DNA from 2 places in the Solibacillus sp. NPDC093137 genome. Region 2 is predicted to be linked to the other one. Evidence: riboswitches for the same ligand, from Rfam matches in the RefSeq annotation. Region 2 holds a riboswitch; the other holds the start of a gene.

Region 1 (11,033 bases), 740 kb from region 2:
CACCTGAACAATTCACCGAATTAAATGACCAGCTCCATCAATTACTGGTTGCATTGGAGGAATGTTCAGGTGATCAGAAAATGGTGATTATTATGCGGTATATTCAGGAACTTTCAATTCAGGAAACAGCGGAGATATTAGGATGGACGACAGGAAAAGTTAAAACGACACAGCACCGTGCTTTAAAGAATCTGCGGCTGCTATTGGAAGCGCAAGAAGGAAGGGAGGCGAATCCATTATGAAAAAGGAGCATTGGGATGAAAAAGAGATTGAAATTTTTCTGAAAAAAGCACCGAAAGTAACTGATCATCGTTCAAAAGATGAGGTATTTAATCGTTTAATGGATGAAGGAGCATTTAATGAAGATCCGCCTCACATAGAGCAAAACAATCAAAAAGGTATACGTTGGGCGCCATTATTCGTCTCGATTGCATCAATATTTATTATTGTTTTAATCAGCGCGCAATTTATAGGTAATAATGAATCGGTTACTATGCAGAATGAAACATTCGATCTTGCCACTCCGGAATCGGAAGAAAGTATGACAATGAGTGCGAAGGAAGATGCATCTACACAACGCTCCATGATTAATAGTTTTTCGACGGAAGCTCAACCGGAGCAAACATTAGTTTATGAAAGCGAGCTAGAGGAAAACACATTATTTGCAATTGGTCTTGCAGGGGATGATGCAGAAAGTGTACCTGTAAGCATATTGATTCCAAATGAGATTGTTGCCGAAAAAACGGGTACAGAAAATCCGACGAAGCTGGAACTTTATAACACGTTCAGTCCGTTGCTTGACGAACAGTCGTTAGGCTTTAATGAATACCATCCTTACAAGGGCGAATTGCGTGAGGAAGGGAACAGGCTTGTTCATATGTTGCCGGAAGATCACCAATATGATGCGGGAACTGCTTCCTTATCAAATTATCTCGGTTCCCTTGTCGACACTTTCAGAGATGAATATATGGAAGTAGAAATACAAAATACGGCCGGAAAACCAATTTACTTTGACCATATTGGCGACGTAAAAGAGCCGTTTTTATTAAATGATGAGAACGCTCAATATAATTATTTTATGTATCAGATGCGGAATGGAGCGGTATATTTAAGTCCCAATTTCCGAATGAGCTTTAAAGATGTGCAAGAAGCAATCAAAAATATGACGGTGGAAGCGAATGATATATACAGAACGGTTATATTGCCGGGTGTATATTTAAAAGTTGAAGACGCTAAGTCGATCGTAACAATTACATTTGAAGAACCTTTAAACTTGGACAATTATGAACCAGCTCAAGGAATGCGAATGATTGAAGGATTAATAATGACAGCAGCAAGTTTTGATAAACAGGTAAAATTTGAAAATATCGTACAGGAACAATGGGGCGGTTATGACTTCACAAAACCGGTAGATAAGCCGATCGCGGCGAACCGTATTCATTATGAATTTCAATAATTCAAATAATTTTACTAGGAATTGTAAGCAATGGGCTTTACAATTCCTTTTTTTTATATATAATAATAGTTATAGCAAGGTAATTGCTACATAATTTCATATTGATTCATCTTCGGGGCAGGGTGTAACTCCCGACCGGCGGTAATAAAAGTTATAACTTCTGACCATTTACTTGGAGGAATTTATGTCGAACTTTTCGAGCCCGCGAGCCACTTTTGTGTGCAGGATTTGGTGCAATTCCAAAGCCGACAGTATAGTCTGGATGGGAGAAGGTGAAGGTACGGTCGTCATTTTTTGAAAATGCCGTGCTTTGCAGTACTTATTTCTAATTCCTTATTTGTAAACGGAATATTTTTCGTATACAAAAAACAGGAATTGCTGCAAATGCACAGATAGACCCTTTATTTAAGTGTGCCTATTTCTCCCTTATGCTCTAGTTTAGCATAAGGGTTTTTTCATGGAATGATTTGATACGTCCTTTCTTCTTGCGAGATGGAATCAGCAAAGAGGAGAGATTTATATGCAAAAAAGAAGTTTAAAGTTACGATCATTCGTAACAATCGCAATGCTGAGTGGGGTTTCATTTGTGCTAATGTTGTTAAACTTCCCACTACCATGGTTCCCGGTGTTTTTACAAATTGATTTCAGTGATGTGCCAGCATTGATTGCGGCAATTACGATGGGACCTGTTGCAGGTATCCTAGTTGAACTTGTTAAAAATGTGCTTGACTGGATTTACACAGGGGCTCCTGAAGGAATTCCGGTAGGTCATATGGCTAACTTCGCTACAGGTGTATTATTCATTTTACCAGCTTACTATATTTATAAAAAATTCCCTTCTGCAAAAGGGTTAATGACAGGCTTAGTTGTTTCTACAGTTGTAATGTCACTTGGAATGGCGGCATTAAACTACGTGGCGTTCTTACCGCTGTACACGTACTTACTAGGCTTCGAATATAATATGTACGAAACAATCGTGTTAGGTATTTTACCGTTTAATATTGTTAAAGGAATTATGATGTTTGTGGTCGTGACGATGCTTTACCGTTCAATGCGTGTATGGATTGAAAATCAGCGCAGACAATATTTAGCTTAATTAAATAATAAATTATGGAGCGATGTCATAAAAGTGTTAACTTTATGACATCGCTCCTTTTATATTTACTCTTACTATTGTCATTCTGTTATAGGGCTGATATGATATTGTACATTGTTAAGAAAATTAGGACGTTTCATTAAAACACCATGAAATGACATCTTGGGAGAGAATATGATGGACAAGAAAATACCATTTTCAACCTATGCAGTAATCGGAACGATGCTGTTTGGGATGTTTTTTGGAGCAGGAAATTTAATATTTCCGATTCAAATGGGGCAATTGGCAGGGACAAACTATTGGTTTGCGCTAATTGGCTTTTTAGTTACGGCAATTGGTTTGCCGTTTTTAGGAATTCTGGCAATCGGATTGTCGGGAAGTAATGGATTGCGCGATTTGGCAAGTAAAGTACATCCGATGTTTGGATTGTTTTTTGCATTGGCTTTATACTTAACGATTGGGCCATTTTTTGCAATTCCGCGTACAGCAACAGTACCGTTTGTTGTTGGATTTGAACCGTTTATCGATCCTTCACAGGCGACATTGTGGCTTGCGGTATTCAGTTTTATTTTCTTCGCGATCGTTTTTTATTTTTCACTAAATCCGGCGAAGATCATGGACATTATAGGGAAGTACTTAACACCGGCATTTTTAGTATTTTTATTTGTGCTAATCGGTATTAGTCTGTTTTCTCCAATGGGGAAATTCGTTGAGCCTGCTGGAACTTATATTAACGAGGCGTTTATGACAGGTTTTAAAGAAGGCTATAATACGATGGATGCACTTGCTTCGCTTGCGTTTGGTATTGTTGTCATCCATGCGATAAAGCGAACAGGGATTACAGATAAGAAAGAAATTGCAAAAGCGACTTGGAAATCAGGTATTTTCGCAATGGCATTAATGATGCTGATTTACGGTCTGATTGCTTACATGGGAGCATCGAGTATAACGGCGATTGGTACATTTGACAATGGCGGTCAAATTTTTGCTGCGGTTGCCGATCATTATTTCGGCTCATACGGAGCAATTTTGTTGGCGATTATTATTGTACTTGCATGTTTAAAAACGAGTATTGGGCTCATTACTTCATGCAGTGAGTTTTTCCATGAAGTGTTTCCGAAAATCAGCTATAAAACATTTGTAGTCCTATTATGTGTTGTTTCATTTATCATTGCAAACTTTGGATTAACAAATATTATTACATATGCAATTCCAGTGTTGATGTTCCTTTACCCTCTGGCAATAGTGTTAATAATACTGGCGCTTCTAGGACCGCTATTTCACTACAAAAGGACTGTATTTGCAGGGTCAATTTTACTCGTATTCTTTATTAGTATAATTGATGGGTACAATGCGTTAATCGGAAGTGTGCCGGCATTTGAAGTGAGTGTGCTGTCTTCTATTTCAGCTTTTTACGCAGATTACCTACCGCTCTATTCCATTGGTTTAGGGTGGATTGTTCCGGCGTTAGTAGGAGCGGTTATCGGATTATGTATTCCGAATCGCACGAATGAAATCAATACGGATTAAAAAATGGTTGTGTAAAAGGAAAATTTCCTTTTACACAACCATTTTCTGTTTTAGTGGATATTTTGCTTTTTAAAGCTTCCACCTTTAACTTCGACTACTTCGTATACTGTCACAAAGGCATTCGGATCGATTTCTCGAATAATACCCTTTATCTTACTTTCTTCCATCCGGTTGATTACACACGTAATTTCTTGAAATTCCTGATGGGAGTATGCACCGTATACTGTGCTGAAAGTCGCGCTTCTTCCTAAACGATCTCGAATTGTTTCGACCATTTTAAGCGGCTCTTTTGTAATGATTTTATATGTTTTAGAGCCGCTAAGTCCTTCTTCAACAATCAAGATAACTTTTGATGCGATATAATAAGCAATTGCCGATAACAAAGCACCTTTAAAGCCGAATACAAACGATACAATGATGAAAACGAAAAAGTTTAAAAACAAAATGAGATCACTTGTACCGAAAGGCAATTTTCTCGATAGTAACACTGCAAGCATGTCTATCCCATCAAGAGCGCCACCATTACGAAGCGCTAACCCCATACCAATACCTAAAATAATTCCCCCTACAACTGTAATAAGCAATGCATCGCCAGTAATAATAGTTGGAACATGGTGCATAAGCGAAGTACCAATTGCTAATGATGTGATACCGATAACGGAGTTGATTGCGAAGGTTTTTCCAATCTGTTTATATCCTAAGTAAATAAACGGAATGTTTAGTATGGCGATCAGCAGGCCTAATGATACTGGTGTTAGCTGAGAGATGACAATACTAATCCCCGTGATTCCACCATCCGATACGTTATTTGGTATTAATACTGCTTCTAATCCGTAAGCAGCGATTAAACCGCCAATAATAACGATGATTTTTTGTCCGATTGACTTTGCTATGTGTTGCTTTGACATAAAATTCCCCCTCAATATACGGTAACAATTATACATGAATAATAGCGATATTACTTTTCATTGCCCCATTTTTTCAAAAAAAAGCTATCGGGAAAAACAATGCTTTTTCCTGACAGCTTTTATGGGAATTTTGGGAATTATTTATTTCCTATTTCTGATTCAATTAAATCCTCCAAAGATTTTGCGTTTTCCAGAGCTTCGGCAGGGATTGTTATTGTTGGTACTGTATTAAAATCTGAATATTTCATAGTTGATTTACTTTTTATATTCATTACAACACCTTCCAGGTTCATGCCGAATCCGAAGTCCATTACCATTTCTTCTATATCAAATGTTTCCTTATTAATTTTGATTTCATAAGAAAAATTATCGTATTTTAAATTTTTCATATCGGCCAGTACTTCCTCGTCCAAACCTAAGTTCATGGCAGACATTTGTTCTTGTATAAGAGCGGTAAAGTTATCTCCAGTACCTTTCAAATTTAATGTATAATACCCATCCGTTTCTTTGATATTGAAATCGGTTGCAAATTTCTGCAACATTTCTAATTGATCAGCAGCATTAATTTGTGCGCCAGCTTGCGTTAATATTTCTTCAAACATGTCGGCAGGATAATTAATCCAAGTTTCTGACGTGCCTTCATACATATACATGCCATCTTTTTCTGTCATATACATTTTTAAAGGCATATCAATCGATTCGCCTGTTGTTGGCTCGACCATAGACATTGTTCCTTCAATGAAGAACTGCATAGGTTTATTGACAATTGACATATCCATTTTTCCGTTAGTATCGATTTTTATACGTTCTTCCCCATCTTGGATATCCATCGATTGTGTCATTGTCATTTTTGCTTTCATGCTAGTTGTAGCTTGTTGTTTTTCGATTGCCTTTGTGAAAATGGTTTTTAATAGCGCTGAATCCGTTGAAGACGCTTCTGTATCACTTTCTGTGAATTCGTGTACTACATTGAAAATGAATGTTGCTAGTTGACCGCGTGTTATCGATTTCTCTACACCAAATTCCGTATCACTTATGCCTTTTGCAATACCGTATTCATATAAAGCTGTAACGACATAAGCGTATTCATTATCCCCAGTCACATCATGAAAAGGGCTGTCGCCTTCAGCTTTTAAATCCAATGCTTTAGCGAGCATATAAGCAAATTCCCCACGCGTAATTGTTTCATTTGGCTTGAAAGTGTTATCTTCATACACTTTAATTGCATCGAGTGCAGTCAATGCTGCGATAGAACCGTAGTACTGATGTGATGCCGGAATATCGGTGAACTTAGGATTGACCACATTTTCCGTATCAAGACCAAGTGCACCGGCAATAATTTTAGCTGCCTGTCCACGTGTCACATTCTGCGCGGGTTTAAATGTTCCATCTGGATAACCACTAATAATTTCGGCTGCATGCAATTCTGTAATCGCCTTAAAATGTATGTTGTTTTCAGCGACATCTGTGAAATTTACGGCAGCTGAAGCTGGGGCTACCGTTGCTGTTGTCATTGCTAATGAAGCAACTGCAAATGTGTAAAACTTCTTTTTCATACTAAATATCCTCCTTGTCCTAAGCAAATATTCATATGTGTCATGCGTAATTTGCAAAAGACTTTATCTTAATTCGGCAGCTGTTTTCGTGCAGCTAATGAATTAGAAACAAAGTAAGTGACCGGCAGGAAAGATGGATAAGCTTCCGGGTAACGGAAAGTTAATTTCTATTATTTGTAAGAGTAGTTAAGTATTTTTTTAGTATGCCAGATCACATATATCCATTATATATTAATATCTTATAATTATTTCAATAAAGTCCATAATTTTGAAATATATTTGTATTTTAATTATGACTGTGACATGGACTGTAATAATCAGGTGGAACTAACTTAAATGTAAACAACTTTTAAAAATAGAGGAAAGCTCACATAAAAAAGAATGAAACTTCGGTGACCGTATGCTAATTGCTGTTCTTGGCGTACGGTTCTTTTTGTGGAATTAAAATGTTCGAATTATGCGATTAAATTATTCTAAAAACGATATGTTAGTTTTTATAACATTAGATTGACAAAGAACATTACATTGATTTAAAGTAAATGGTAAGAAGAGGGAGGCGAGATAATGAGTCGAGAGTTTCGAAGAGCGATGCCGTTACTGCCGATTAGCATGGTTATGCAATTGACGGAATTAACGGCTAGACAAATTCGTTATTATGAAGAACATGAATTAATCGTCCCTGCCAGATCAGAAGGGAATCGAAGGATGTTTTCTCTTGATGATATTGATGCATTGCTGGAAATAAGAGAGCTACTCGACCAGGGCATTAATATGGCGGGTGTCAAAAAGGTATTTGCAATGAGATCGAAAGAGTATGTAAAGAAACCTGACGTGGTACGCGTGACAGATACAGAATTGCGGACTATATTGCGTGAAGAAATGCTGCAGGCGCAGCGCATGCAAAAAACATCGCTACGTCAAGGCGATTTATCGCGTTTCTTTCAATATAAAACTGAGTAGGACCAACTAAAAAGGAGAGTGTTGAAGTATGGCAAATGTAATGGTGAATGGAACAAGCAAAGCAACGAAAGAAAGCATTAAAAAAATTGTAGCCGATAAAAATGTTAAATTTATTCGTCTGCAATTTACCGATATTTTAGGAACAATCAAAAACGTTGAAATTCCGGTAAGTCAGTTAGATAAAGCGCTGGATAACAAAATGATGTTTGACGGTTCTTCAATTGAAGGTTTCGTGCGTATTGAAGAATCTGACATGTATTTGCGTCCGGATTTAGATACTTTCATGATTTTCCCATGGACTGCAGAAAAGGGAAAAGTTGCCCGATTAATTTGTGACATCGCACGTCCGGACGGCTCTCCTTTTGAAGGGGATCCGCGCTCTAACTTAAAAAGAATGTTAAAAGAAATGGAGGAATTAGGTTTTACAAGTTTTAACTTAGGACCTGAACCAGAATTTTTCTTATTTAAATTAGATGAAAAAGGCAACCCGACATTAGAACTAAATGATGATGGTGGTTACTTCGACTTGGCACCAACAGATTTAGGGGAAAACTGCCGTCGCGATATCGTATTGGAACTTGAGGAGATGGGCTTTGAAATTGAAGCATCACACCATGAAGTAGCTCCGGGTCAACACGAAATTGACTTCAAATATGCCAATGCGGTGGAAGCATGCGATAACATTCAAACGTTCAAATTAGTAGTAAAAACAATTGCGCGTAAACATGGCTTACATGCGACATTTATGCCAAAACCTTTATTCGGTGTGAACGGTTCAGGAATGCACTTCAACTTATCGTTATTCCAAGGAAGCAAAAATGCGTTTTGGGATGAAGGGGAAGACTTACAGTTATCAAAAACAGCGAAACATTTCTTAGCAGGTGTATTAAAGCACGTTCAAGGATTTACAGCGGTGACGAATCCGACTGTCAACTCATACAAACGTTTAGTACCAGGCTATGAAGCACCTTGTTATGTGGCATGGTCACCAAAAAACCGTTCACCATTAGTACGTATTCCGGAATCTCGTGGTCTATCAACTCGTATTGAATTAAGATCAGTTGACCCATCTGCAAACCCGTACTTAGCAATGGCTGTTATTTTGGCTGCAGGATTGGATGGCGTGAAAAATAAAATCGAGCCACCAGCACCGGTTGACCGAAACATTTACGTGATGGATGCTGAAGAGCGTGCAGCTTATGGTATTGCAAGTTTACCAGGTTCATTGGATGCAGCATTAGCTACTTTAGCGAAAGATGAAGTAATCATTGATGCATTAGGTGAACATATTTATGCAAACTTCAAAGAAGCAAAAGAAGTGGAGTTTGATATGTTCCGCACATCTGTACACCAGTGGGAACGCGACCAATATATGAAGATGTACTAAGAAGAAAGCGTTGTGGCTGCATGCTCCAACGCTTTTTTCATTAAACAATATTTAAGATTTTTATTTCATCCTAATGTTGTAGAGTTTTTTTCTCCTTTTCTCTCTAAAATGTGGTAAGGAGGGGATGTAAATGAAACAGTGGACAGAAACATTACATGTAGCACAATTTCGTATCGCACGGCCAACTGATCAAATAGAACAGATTGAACGTTTTTATTGTGAAGGTCTTGGTCTTAAAAAACTTGGCGGCTTTAAAGGACATCGAGGGTACACTGGTATTATGATTGGTTTACCGGATGCATCGTATCATCTGGAATTTACTGAACATATTGATGGGAGTCCATGTCCTGCACCAACGGAAGATAATTTGCTCGTATTTTACATGCCTAATGCCGAACAAATTCAAGCAGTGAAGTCTCGACTCGCTAGTATGGGCTACTACGAGGTGCCGCCTGAAAATCCGTATTGGGAAGAAAAAGGTGTGACGTTTGCGGACCCGGATGGCTGGCGAATAGTATTGATGAACACAGAGGGGATTTAATATCTGGGTAAACAGTATATAGGTCAAAACCTGCACTACGAGGACGCACCACTAAATGAAAATATATTAAAAAGAAAGCGTTGGGGCTGTATGCTCCAACGCTTTTCATTAATAAAACATAAATATGGCAGATCCATATTACGAACCTGAACAACATTATTTATGTATTCTCTCTATTTTACGCAGCAGTATCTGAATACTTATTAAGTAATTCATCTAATTCTTGACTGCAATGTACTACTTCAGGGTGTGTGAATCCTAGATCATTTGCTTTTTTGTACATGTCTTTTCTTTTAGATTCAATTCTTATTCTCAATCTTAGTCTAAATATTTTTTTGAAAAATAAAAATTTCATTGCTAAATTTATGTTCCTTTCTGAAGTATTACGCTGTTTTATATTTTCGAATTAAATATAATAGCGCTTATTCATCGTATCCTATTAAGAAATAATAAAGTGTCGAATCGTGGTAGAAATATAAAGTTCATAAATTTGTAAAAATTAGGTGTATTATACAAAAATAATTTCATCTCATATTGACTTCAATTATGAAACGAAATAGTTAAATTAAAGTGTTGATTTAAAGCGTTTATTTTCCTGTTTTTTGAAAATTTACCTTTTAGTTTGTAAAATATTAATTGATAGATTATTCTAATAAAGTACCCAATAAATCGAAATTTAGGTTTGTAACCGTTTTCAATGTCGATATATAGAAGGGGGAGGGGATTACATATGTTGCAGGCATTAAAAGTTGGATTTCTCATCGAACGCTCTAACCGAAAAAATATTGTTGCGTTACTCGCAGTGATCGTTATTGTGTTTGGATGTATGTTTTTTATTAAGGCAGAGTCAGTAGGGGATCAGCTCAATGAAAAAAGAGGCGACTACTATAGTTCGCGTGCTGTATTATCCAAGTTCCAAGTTCAGGATGCCTCAAGGGACGGGGATGGCAGTGATTTATTTAAAAATCTGACACAGCAGAAAAGTGCCGTGGCCTTACAAATTGCTTCATTAACTGTAGAAAACTATCCGATGTATTATGAAGCTTCCTATCGTATTGCTGAGTTGCGGCAACAGGCTTTTGATATGGAAGAGTACGAAAAAGTGAAGGATTTGCTGCCTACAAAGTTTCAAAATTCAATGAATTACTTATATTTTAAAGTGATGTACGAATCGGGCAAAAATACGATTAGCGATCTATCTCATTACATACCGTTTTTGTTGTATTTCTTTAGTTTAGTAGGTGTTGGCTGGTACATATTTATGAGTTTCTATACGAGTTCGATTTTACTGGATGATTTTGAGCATTCAAGCATTATTAAAGGTTACCCGGTCCGATTTGACCAATATGTAATATCCAAATGTATCATTGCCTTTTTGTATGTTGTCGCATTTATTGCGCTCATCTTTATTAGTGCTTCACCCTTGTTATTCAATGGATTGGGTGAAGGCTCTGAACAAGTGGCCGTTTATTTCGGAGAGCCGACATTAATTTCAAGTGTGTACTATATTGTACTTTGCATTGTCTATATGTTTGTCATTTCGATATTTGTAATGCTTTTGTCCATTATTTTAAATGTACTGCTGAAAAATATGTATTT
Region 2 (11,033 bases):
AGTTGCTTATCAAATCGCCCTGGCATTAAGGGAAGAAGTATATGCGCTTGAAAAAGCAGGAATCAATATTATTCAAGTTGATGAGCCTGCATTAAAAGAAGGGCTGCCGATCCGTAAAAATCAACATCGGGCTTATATCGAATCTAGTGTAAATGCATTTAAATTAGCGACAAGCGGTGTGCGGAATACGACCCAGATTCATACACATATGTGTTATTGTGAATTTAATGACTTTATTGATGTAATTGAATCATTGGACGCGGATGTGATTTCGATTGAGACATCACGAAGCCATGGAGAACTGGTAAAAATACTAAAAGAGACACCGTACAGACTGGGCATCGGTTTAGGTGTATATGACATTCATAGCCCCCGTATACCAACAGTGGAAGAAATGGCCGTTATTATCGGAGAAAGTAAAGAAGTGATCGAAAAAGAACAATTTTGGATCAATCCCGATTGTGGACTGAAAACTCGCACGGAGCAAGAGACGATTGCATCATTGAAAAATATGGTGGCCGCAAAAGAGCGACTAAAACTGTTGAATTAATGAAGGGGCGGATACTATGAGTCAAATGAAAAGAAATTACAACCCCGTGTTTTTGACGGCTGTAATGAATGGCTTTACAGAAAGTAATACAAAAAGCCTTAAAGAGTTACGTGATGAGTTGATGACGTCATACCCAGCGGATGAAAAGGAAATTCAAAAAGCATATTATTTTGTAAAAGCGGAATTAGTAGGTTGAAGTGATCTTTAGAAACAGGTAGAAAATACAATGAGGCCGGGACAGAAGTAGAAATTTCATAAACTAAGGAGAAAAACCTTATTAAGAAACGGATATTTTATAAAATTGATTGGAATGGAGGGCGAGTGTTCGTGCTGACGGTATCACCTTTCGCAACAAGCACAGCTTCCTGCGGGAATAGCGAAATTTATTTTGCGACGAAAGCGAAGCGTCAGGAGCACTGACGCCTGAGACTTTCGTGTAAGGCCACGCCCGAGGAAAGCGCCCCGGAATGGAAATCAATTTTTACGCTCAGCAAAAAAATGCAATTTTTCTCTAAGAGAAAAATTGCATTTTTGGATTATGTCCCACCCTCTATTTGTAATCCCGATATCGAATTAAAATGTTCCTTTAAATTTCTCAGGCTTTACGACATAGCCTTCAATAATAAAACCGCATTGTGTACAAATAATATATTCGATATTGGAACCTAAGCTCATTTTATTGACAGGTGACATAACACTGTACCCGCTATGTTTGCCTTTCCCTAATTCAGAGCAGCCGCATTTTGGACATTCTTTTACGGTTGTCGTATTCTTCATTTCTATCACCCTTTCATAGTTAGGTAGCCAGCAAAGGAATTACCATTAGTTCATTAGGAATCCCTGTAAAATTGCTAAAAACAAACCAAGGGAAACGGGGAAAATTTTAAAAAACAGATAGCCCTTTGATTGAATTGTCCATTTTTCAAATGGATCTTTCGTCGGAGAACCAAGATAGCGAATAAACTTTTGAAATGGTGACTGCTTTTTTGCAAGTTTTGTCACAGGTATGTCGATTTTATAGGAATCAAGCAAACCGGATAGCTCTTTTTCCTTTTTAAATTCCTCGTTCATGTTGGAAATCCTCCTTTAATTCAGCCTTTAAAGCTTTAATAGCGTGATGAAGCCGTGATTTTACCGTACCGATCGGAACATCCAATATTAAGGCAATTTCTTCTTGCGGCAAATCTTCATAGTAAGCAAGCAAAATTACAGCCCGCTGTTTATCCGGCAAGTTGGAAATCGCTTGTTGAATGACGAGTGTGTCTTCGGTTTGCAGCGTTTTTTTCTGAATAGGGATGAGAAAAGGCAGGAGTGTCTGCCATCGTTTGCGCCTTTTCAGCTTATTGATCATAAGGCGGTAGGCAATCTGAAACAAGAAGGACTTTACCGTACCACGTTGCTGTTCATACTGAAATTTTTTTGATTGCAGCACTTCAAAGCTGTCGTGAACAATATCGACACTCAATTGCTCATCTTTTGTATAACGGTACAAAAAACAGAACAGCGGCTCATGCAACTGGTCGTACAGTTGTGCCAACGCTTCCGAATCGCCAATTTGAAACGCGATCATCAACTGCTCATTGTTCGCTATCATAAACGTCACCGAAACGTGCTTTAATACTTTTTAGTGTAGCCGATATGCGCATGACCAAATACACAACCATTACAATGACCCATGCCTGTGCCTGGTTCGTAAAAAACTGAACATAAGGGTTTTCAATTGTTTCACCGGATGAAAGTAAAATGTTCAAAACTTGCACACAGATAATCGTATAAACCGCTAAAATCAGAGTAATCGTGTCAAATATATTCCAGCGTAAATAAACGGTTGTTTTCGCATAATTAATTTTTTTACCTTCCCTGATAATATGTTTTCTAAAAAACGGAATCAAAATCGTAAATAATACAACCATTTCAACTGCACTCACAATTAACGAAATTTTAAAACCAATCCCCATATCGATTTCTCCTTACTTAGTTAAATTTTATAACAAGCTGCAACTTTTGATGCATTCACTGACTATACAAACAGGAGAGGAAAAAGGTTCAAAAATTTTTTAATATTTATTCTGCGACAATTTCCGGTTCCTGCCGCTTTTGCAGATTATTTTCATGTAATCGGTTCATATAGTTTTGTACAACAACATTAATGTAAAAGAACATCCCCATTAAAATTCCGGAAAACACCCAACTCGCTACCCGTTTATAAATAAGCATGTCACCATAACTGTCAATTCCATATTTACGAAGCAGGAAGACCGTAATTCCTGCCATAACCAGTCCTCGAATAATGAAGACAACCTGGATCAGCTGAAACCATCGGAAGATCCCTTTTTGAAAGAATAATGCTTTACTTTCCTTTCGTGCATGTCCTTGCAAATAAGCAAAATCAACTGCAATATACAGGGAAAAAGGCTGTTTTACGATGAATAAAATTACATAGAGCAACGTATAAAAAAGACCTAAATAAACGTTATTCCAAATCATCTGCTCCGCTGAACCCGACAGTAAATCGACCGCTGTACCTATAAGCATTGAGCCTAAAATAAACAGGCCTGTCACATTGAATTGCCGGTCTTTAGCAAAGCGGTAAACCGTATAAATTATCCCGGGAACAGTGGACAGCAGCATTGCGGCATAGTCACCAAAAGGCTCTCGCCCAAACTTCCAGATTACATAAGGTAATGCTGCATAAAACAGTAGCTCTAGAAAGATAAGATATTTATTCGACTGTGAATTATTCGCCATAAAAGCCTCCATTACCGTTAAAAAAGTATTTGTTTTTTTATATTACTAAAGATTATCCGACACTATATTTTATGAAATAGTTATACGAAAAAAAGCAACCAAGTAAACGAAAGACACTTAAAAAAAGCTTGCAATAACTCCTTTCTAATTTATGTAATATTATGTATATTCTTCTACGTATTATCTTTAGTAAAGTTTCAAAATTTTTATAATTTAACAGAGGGGATAGAGGTAAAAGGATTGATGGAACAAAAAGTAAGTAGGTGCTAAAATACTATTAGCTTTTTAAATTATTTATGTTACAATAACTTTCAAATAAAATAATTTCCTTCGGGGTCGGGTGAAATTCCCAATCGACGGTGATGAGTTTATCTCTAAGCCCGTGAGCCACTTTATGTGTGCAGGATTTTGGTGCAAATCCAAAGCCGACAGTTATAGTCTGGATGGGAGAAGGAATGGCAACGCATTTTAAAAATTTGATTTTAAATGTGCTTTTTTGCTATACACTTTTCCTGTCGCACCTTGTGACGGGTTTTTTTATTTTATTTGAAAAAAATAATTTCCTTCGGGGTCGGGTGAAATTCCCAATCGACGGTGATGAGTTTATCTCTAAGCCCGTGAGCCACTTATGTGTGCAGGATTTGGTGCAAGTCCAAAGCCGACAGTTACAGTCTGGATGGGAGAAGGAAGCAATGTCAGCAGTTTTTTGAAAATTTACTTCAAGAAGCTTATTTGATGATGCTCAATTTTCCTCTCATCGAACTCCGAATTCAATCGGGGTTCTTTTTTAATCTTAAAAAGAGGTGAGCAGGATGTTTACAGGAATCATTGAAGAACTTGGAACGGTTGAAACAGTCAGCCAATCCACACAAGCGATGGAACTAGCCATTCGCGCAAGCACAATTCTAGAGGATGTTCAACTCGGGGACAGCATTGCCGTTAACGGTGTCTGTCTGACAGTGAAACAATTTTCGCCGACCGTATTTTTGGCAGATGTCATGCCGGAAACCGTCAAAGCAACAAGCCTACAGCAATTAACTGCTGGGATGCCTGTCAATCTAGAACGGGCAATGTCGGCAAATGGTCGATTCGGTGGACATATCGTATCGGGCCATGTTGATGGAATTGCAACAATACAACGGAAAAGACCTGTTGCCAATGCAGTTTATATTGATTTGGCAATGGAAAAGCATTTGGTTGCTGAATGTATTAAGAAAGGCTCAATTACAGTGGACGGCACGAGTTTAACAATTTTTGATGTGACGGACACATTCATTACCATTTCCTTAATCCCTCATACGTATGAACAGACTGTATTAGGCTTTAAAAAGCCGGGAGATGTTGTGAACATTGAAACAGATCTAATCGGAAAATATGTAAAAAAACATTTACAAAATCAAACGGAAAGTACAATTACAATGGACTTTTTGCAACGTACAGGATTTTAAAGGAGTGGTGACAAAATGAATACAATTGAAGAAGCAATTCAGGCATTGAAAAACGGCGAGATTATTATTGTGTCAGATGACGAGAACCGTGAAAATGAAGGGGATTTTCTTGTGTTAGGAGAATTCGCTACACCGGAAAATATTAATTTCATGGCGCTTTATGGAAGAGGGTTAATTTGTACACCAGTTTCATCTGCAATTGCAGAAAAGCTTTCCCTTCATCCAATGGTGCAAAGCAATACCGATACATATCAAACAGCTTTTACGATTAGTATCGATCATATCCATTCAACGACAGGTATAAGTGCATTTGAGCGTTCTAAAACGATGTTAGCATTACTGGATCCTGCAACAAAACCGGAGCATTTTCATCGTCCCGGCCATGTTTTCCCGCTCATTGCTAAACAGGGAGGCGTGTTGGAACGTCGCGGGCATACGGAAGCAGGTGTTGATCTGGCGAAACTATGCGGTTCGAATGAAGTTGCGGTCATCTGTGAAATTATGAACGAAGATGGTTCAATGGCCCGCATGCCACAGCTCGAAAAGATTGCACAAAAACATAACCTGAAATTTATTACAATCGAAGACTTAGTTCAATATATAAAATTAACTACCGTATTGGTATAAAAAGGAGCAATTAAAATGGGAAAAACATTTGAAGCACAATTAGTCGGAACAGATCTAAAAATCGGAATTGTCGTAGGGCGCTTTAATGAATTTATTAATGATAAATTATTAAGCGGTGCAATTGACGGCTTAAAACGTCATGGTGTTGATGAAGCAAACGTTGATACAGCATGGGTTCCAGGTGCTTTCGAAGTACCGTTTGTTGCAAAAAAAATGGCTGAAACAAATAATTATGATGCAGTAATCGGTTTAGGTACGGTCATTCGCGGATCAACTACACATTACGATTATGTATGTAACGAGGCGGCAAAAGGAATTGCCAAAGCAGGGTTGGACACAGGCGTACCGGTAATTTTCGGCATTGTCACAACTGAAAATATCGAACAGGCAATCGAACGTGCTGGTACAAAAGCAGGCAATAAAGGCTACGACAGCGCAATGTCTGCAATTGAAATGGCGAACTTGAATAAAATGTTTTAATAAAGATTAGTGCACGCCACTCAAAATGCAGCTCAGAAAATATTGCTGCTTGCGGAAAGTTAGTTCTAAGCGGTGTAATAGGCAATCCTGCATTGGTAGGGTTGCCTTTTTACTGTGAACATTTTCAATATTCTTTATTGCGTCAGAGAGTGCTGAAATAGTTTGCTGATTCTAATTATTTATTTACAAACATTCCCTTCTATTTTATTGTTAGGTCAGACATATGAGGAGGGAGAGCGATGGCAGAAATAGTACGCAGAATAAGACCCGGGCAGTATTGGCGTATTAAGGAACATGAAAGCTGGTTTTCGGATATGTCCGAGCAAGGGCTGCATTTTTATGAGATTGGCACACATTTTGCGAAGTTTAAAAAAGGGGATCGCAAACGAATGGATTACCGGCTGGAACTGGCGAAAAGCAAATATATATCGAGTGAAAAAATCCGGTTATTTGAAGAAAGCGGCTGGGATTATATTGCAAGTGACCGCAATTTTCACGTATTTGCGGCACCGGTTGATCGTAAAGCTAGTGAACCTCCGATAGATCGGGAAGAGCAAATAACTGTGGCAAATGCTCTTTTCAAGAAGACATTGATAAGTTTCATCTTTATATTATTCGCTTTGGCAGCTCTTTTTTGGCTTATAGGCAGCCTTTGGTTTACAGACGATACACCAATATTAACATTAATTGAAGGCAATTTGTTTGGCACGATGTTTCTTTATTTATTAAACATATTTTACTTATTCTCAATGGGAATGGGGCTACTAGGTATTGCACGCATACAACGCGATTTGAAAGAGGGGAGTTCTGATGGTCGGCCAAGACCATGGGAGAATTTTTATCGTAATAACATAATAACTTATGTAATGACTTTGGCTATATCATTAATTGCCGTTTGCATTCCATTTTACCAGTTGTTGCATTTAGGTACGGTTACATTACCAAAAGAAGATACAACACTGCCGTTTGTCAGGCTTGCAGCAATCGAAAATGCTTCACATCTTGAACGTGATGTTTTTATAATTGATGGAGAAGATTGGAGAAACAGTTACTGGGAAAACTGGAGTATAGTTGCTCCTGTGCAATATAAAATGAAGGAAAATTTTATTGAAAAGAAAGGGCAATGGTCTGACCCGAACAACAGTTACAACCCTGGTATCTCGGCTGAAATTTACCGGTTAAGCTTTCACTCCCTTGTTGCACCATTGGTTGATGACTTAATCACTGAGCATACGTTTGATGATGAAGCAGAATTATTTACGGAAAGAGAGCATGACGGATTTGATCAATTACTTATGCGCCAAAGTGACCAAAACAAAGAATTCATCTTCGTAAAAGAACAGGTGGTCATGTATATAGACTACTCGGGGAAAGTTGAGGCGGATGTCATTATCGGGAATGCTGCCGAGAAAATTAGGTTGTTAACGGAGAACTGATTGCTGATCCAGATTTTCTAATAAAATTATAAATCATCTAATATCGATTTGACATTTTCTAATAAGTTATCGGTTTTCTAATATATTTAGCAATTGTTCTAATATCGTACTTAGATGTTTAAATAAAGATTCTGAAAATGCTAATAAACAGATGAAGTTTTCTAATAAACATAAAACTCTTCTAATAAAACAAGTCACTGATTACAAAATTTAACGGGATACATAAAATTAACGATACAAAAGCAATCCATTAAACTATAAATTCCCCTAGCTTCATTCAGATGAACATGTTACCATATTTAAAAATTCAGAAAATGAAGGTGAGTAAATGGAGAATGTTGTGTTCTTTATCATTGCGTGTGTTCTTCTGATTGTATTGCCGGGTCCTGATACAGCGATCGTTACGAAAAATACAATCGTTAACGGACAAAAGGGCGGATTTCAAACAATGGTCGGCTCTTGCGCAGGATTAACGGTCCATACAATTGCAGCGGTGGCAGGGCTATCGGCGATTATCGTAAAATCTGCCGTGGCATTTACAGTGTTGAAATACGTAGGAGCAGCCTATTTATGCTATTTGGGTATAAAAACATTGATGAGCATGCGTGCTAAAAAAGCTGACTCAGAGGAATTGACGGACATTCCGGAAATTGAAGCTAAAGGCAATTCGTATTTTAAGCAGGGACTCATTACGAATATCACCAACCCTAAAGTAGCAGTATTTTTCCTTACGTTTTTACCGCAATTCCTATCTAAAGGCGCAGAACCGTTTTGGCCATTTTTGACGATGGGAATCATCTATATTGTTTTAACATTTATTTGGTTTGCGCTCTATGTTTTTTTATTAAACAAAATCCGCAATTTCATGAAAAAACCTGCTACACAATCGGTAATCGAAACGTTGACTGGAGCTGTTCTTATCGGTTTTGGGATCAAACTTGCCTTTGAAAAGCAGACTTAAAAATAACTTTGCATAAATCACATTACCTTTACAATCAATAGCCCATTTACCGCTTATTCTTTTTTAAAGAAGGGTATAGTTCCCTAATTCTAGAAAAAAGGATGATGAAAAATGGGCTTGTATATTACAATGTGGATAGCCATGATTGCTGTAATCGTAGTAAATGCGCTATCCAATACACTGCCTTTAAACGGGCAAACGGCATCAGAAATTACGAATCGATTAGAAGTGTTATTTACACCAGCAGGCTACGTATTTTCTATTTGGTCGTTAATTTATGTACTGCTTGTCATATGGCTGATTACGATATACCGCAAAGTGAAAGACAATCGTTTTAAAGGAAAAGTAGGTATTTTATTTATCATCAGCTGTATATTTAATATTGCTTGGCTGTTCAGCTGGCATTATGAACAATTTATACTATCCATTATTGTAATGTTCTTTTTGTTATTTACACTCATTGCGATTTACCTGCAGTATAAAAACACGGAAAAAGGTATTTCAGAACGCTTTCCGTTTTCATTTTACTTAGCGTGGATATCCGTAGCGACAATCGCTAATGTAAGCTATGTCTTAAAACATCATGGAGTCGATTTGGGGATATCAGAGGTGATCGGATCACTCGTACTTGTCGGGGTTGCGGTCATTCTCGGTTATTTGGCGGTTGCTGTTTCAAAAGATATTTTCTTTACTCTTGTTATCGTTTGGGCACTCATCGGTATTGCTGTAAAAACAGATGAGCCAACAATGCAGAACGGTACAATAGTGTTAACAGTAATATTAATCATCGCGGCGCTTGTTCGCTATATGCGTATGAAGACAAAAAGGCTCGCCTAATGAATAAGGGTTGTAGTATTAGTCGGAAATGACTTTTACTACAACCCTTTATTTTTTGACGTTATTTAAAGAACACAATCGACATAAAGCCCATGTAAAAACATAATGCCAGCGCAAAAGTCATGGCAGCCGATACAACAACCGGCAGCTGTTTAATATAACTTACGATGACAAGAGCGATGAACAGTGCAGTCAACAGGAAAAATCCTAACCCGATACCCGTCATTTGTAAATACCCGCGCATGCCAGCTTCAATCGAGCTACGGTAGAACATTTCAAAAAACGGAGAAATTTCCTGAACATAAAAACTCGGGGGCTGTTGTTCACTATAGAGCGCTGTAATGAATAATATCATTACGAGCAAAACTGTTTCGATTCGTACCCACGTACGCGGTTCAAATAATGGCTTGTCCATCTTCAGTTTAATGAGCAGACTGTTTGCCAAAATAATAACAGTCAAAGGTACGAGCAGAACATGCTTAATGAATAAAAACTGTCCATAATTGCTCGACCAGCTTGTCACATAGCCCGGCACGATTGTGTCAGTCATAAGGACACCTGTTAATGCAACTGCCGTAAAAGCTACGAGTGCCACGGGGGAGAACCACTTCAGAAAGGCATCCCAGTTTTGCGCATCTTTTGAGAAAAAGCTCATCAGAACTAAGATGCCGAGCCATACACTGACAGCTAGAAGGTGAACAAAATCCAATGCCGATCCGACAATGCCTGTCATCGAACCTGCATGACTAATATAGCCAATTGCCGCCATAATGGCGATTAAAATAAAAATTGACATGACCGATATAAGCTTCGAAGGTTTTTTCATAAACTGGCGAAGCATTATAAGCAAAATAATCGTAAAGCCAACGACCGCGAGCCATGAATGGCCAACTTTAAATTTCAAAAGGAGCATGCCCAATGATTCGATGAAGCCGAACTGTGGTGTCAAAATTGTCAGCAATTGAATATTCGGTACAAATGTGACAATCGGCAAAATGACCGCACTAACAATAAGCCACTTGGCTGAAATATCGATTTTTGGGCGAATTGTTTCAGGGATACAGTATAAGATAAATGTTCCCATAAGAAGAGCTAAACTTACATAAAGTAAAAATTGACTAAAAATTGTCAATGACATCATTTTGTATTTTTCCGTCTTGCAATAGTGAAAATACTTACTAATATAATAAGAAGTAAAAGGGCTCCAACGATGTATAGTAATGTATCGTTTGATGTTTCTTCATTATCTGCCGCAGTTGTTTCCGCTACGTTGTTTTCTACCGTTTCGTCTACTTCCGCTTGCTCTTCATTTTCTTCTGTAACTTCTTCTTCGGCCGGTTCTTCTGCTACAGGTGCATCAACCGTAAAGGAAAATTGACCTGACAATGGGTGGCCATCTGCACTAATACTATTCCATTCAACGGTATAGTCATCATTTGGTAATGGAGTTTCAAAAGTACCCGTCAATACACCATCGACTAAATCCATCGATACTGTTTCTATTTCTTCACCGTTACTTGAAATGACGTTAAATGTACTGCCTGCTTCAATTCTCCCGGCGTATGTAAGTTCAATCGACTGCAACGGTTCAGTTACAACTGCTCCATCCTCGGGATTAGTCGTGTCTAAATACGTATGTGCTGCTGCGCTCGGTACAGCTAAAAATAGTGCAGCAAGAATCGATAATAATATTGTTCTCATATTAATATGATTCTCCTTTCATATGTTTTTTTGTTCAACCATATTGTAGCCGAACAATAAAACAAATGCACTGTTTCCGCTTTTTAAACTTGAGGAAATGACAGTAACAGAGAATTATTATGCTATAATATTGTCACAAATGAAAAGGGGATTAATATGCAACAGTTTGTCGAGGATATTTATTTAAAAGGACATAAACAGGCCGTTCTGCTTTTACATAGTTTTACGAGCAATGCGAAGGAGAT

Evidence for each region. Region 2 has a riboswitch for FMN ahead of ribE (riboflavin synthase). Riboswitches for the same ligand answer to the same signal wherever they lie in the genome.
Region 1: another riboswitch for FMN. It lies ahead of ACQKN3_RS08120 (ECF transporter S component); the one in region 2 lies ahead of ribE (riboflavin synthase).

What each region holds. Positions count from the first base shown of each region.
Region 1 covers NZ_JBNNVH010000001.1:1,571,764-1,582,796, reverse strand. Annotated here, with positions in the region: gene ACQKN3_RS08130 (RNA polymerase sigma factor SigX) at 1-242, shown strand, start outside; gene ACQKN3_RS08125 (hypothetical protein) at 239-1,456, shown strand; FMN riboswitch at 1,561-1,734, shown strand; gene ACQKN3_RS08120 (ECF transporter S component) at 1,977-2,552, shown strand; gene brnQ (branched-chain amino acid transport system II carrier protein) at 2,730-4,082, shown strand; gene ACQKN3_RS08110 (YitT family protein) at 4,133-4,990, opposite strand; gene ACQKN3_RS08105 (DUF6612 family protein) at 5,128-6,546, opposite strand; gene ACQKN3_RS08100 (MerR family transcriptional regulator) at 7,111-7,506, shown strand; gene glnA (type I glutamate--ammonia ligase) at 7,547-8,893, shown strand; gene ACQKN3_RS08090 (VOC family protein) at 9,024-9,434, shown strand; gene ACQKN3_RS08085 (aspartyl-phosphate phosphatase Spo0E family protein) at 9,613-9,789, opposite strand; gene ACQKN3_RS08080 (ABC transporter) at 10,165-11,033, shown strand, end outside.
Region 2 covers NZ_JBNNVH010000001.1:836,455-847,487, forward strand. Annotated here, with positions in the region: gene metE (5-methyltetrahydropteroyltriglutamate--homocysteine S-methyltransferase) at 1-550, shown strand, start outside; gene ACQKN3_RS04350 (hypothetical protein) at 567-746, shown strand; gene ACQKN3_RS04355 (transcription initiation factor TFIIIB) at 1,124-1,327, opposite strand; gene ACQKN3_RS04360 (hypothetical protein) at 1,373-1,621, opposite strand; gene ACQKN3_RS04365 (RNA polymerase sigma factor) at 1,605-2,120, opposite strand; gene ACQKN3_RS04370 (group-specific protein) at 2,128-2,508, opposite strand; gene ACQKN3_RS04375 (VC0807 family protein) at 2,615-3,298, opposite strand; FMN riboswitch at 3,621-3,757, shown strand; FMN riboswitch at 3,856-3,990, shown strand; gene ribE (riboflavin synthase) at 4,111-4,746, shown strand; partial or broken gene ribB (3,4-dihydroxy-2-butanone-4-phosphate synthase) at 4,762-5,370, shown strand; gene ribH (6,7-dimethyl-8-ribityllumazine synthase) at 5,389-5,853, shown strand; gene ACQKN3_RS04395 (DUF2812 domain-containing protein) at 6,093-7,289, shown strand; gene ACQKN3_RS04400 (LysE family translocator) at 7,618-8,250, shown strand; gene ACQKN3_RS04405 (TspO/MBR family protein) at 8,362-9,087, shown strand; gene ACQKN3_RS04410 (copper resistance D family protein) at 9,149-10,228, opposite strand; gene ACQKN3_RS04415 (copper resistance CopC family protein) at 10,225-10,788, opposite strand; gene ACQKN3_RS04420 (alpha/beta hydrolase) at 10,945-11,033, shown strand, end outside.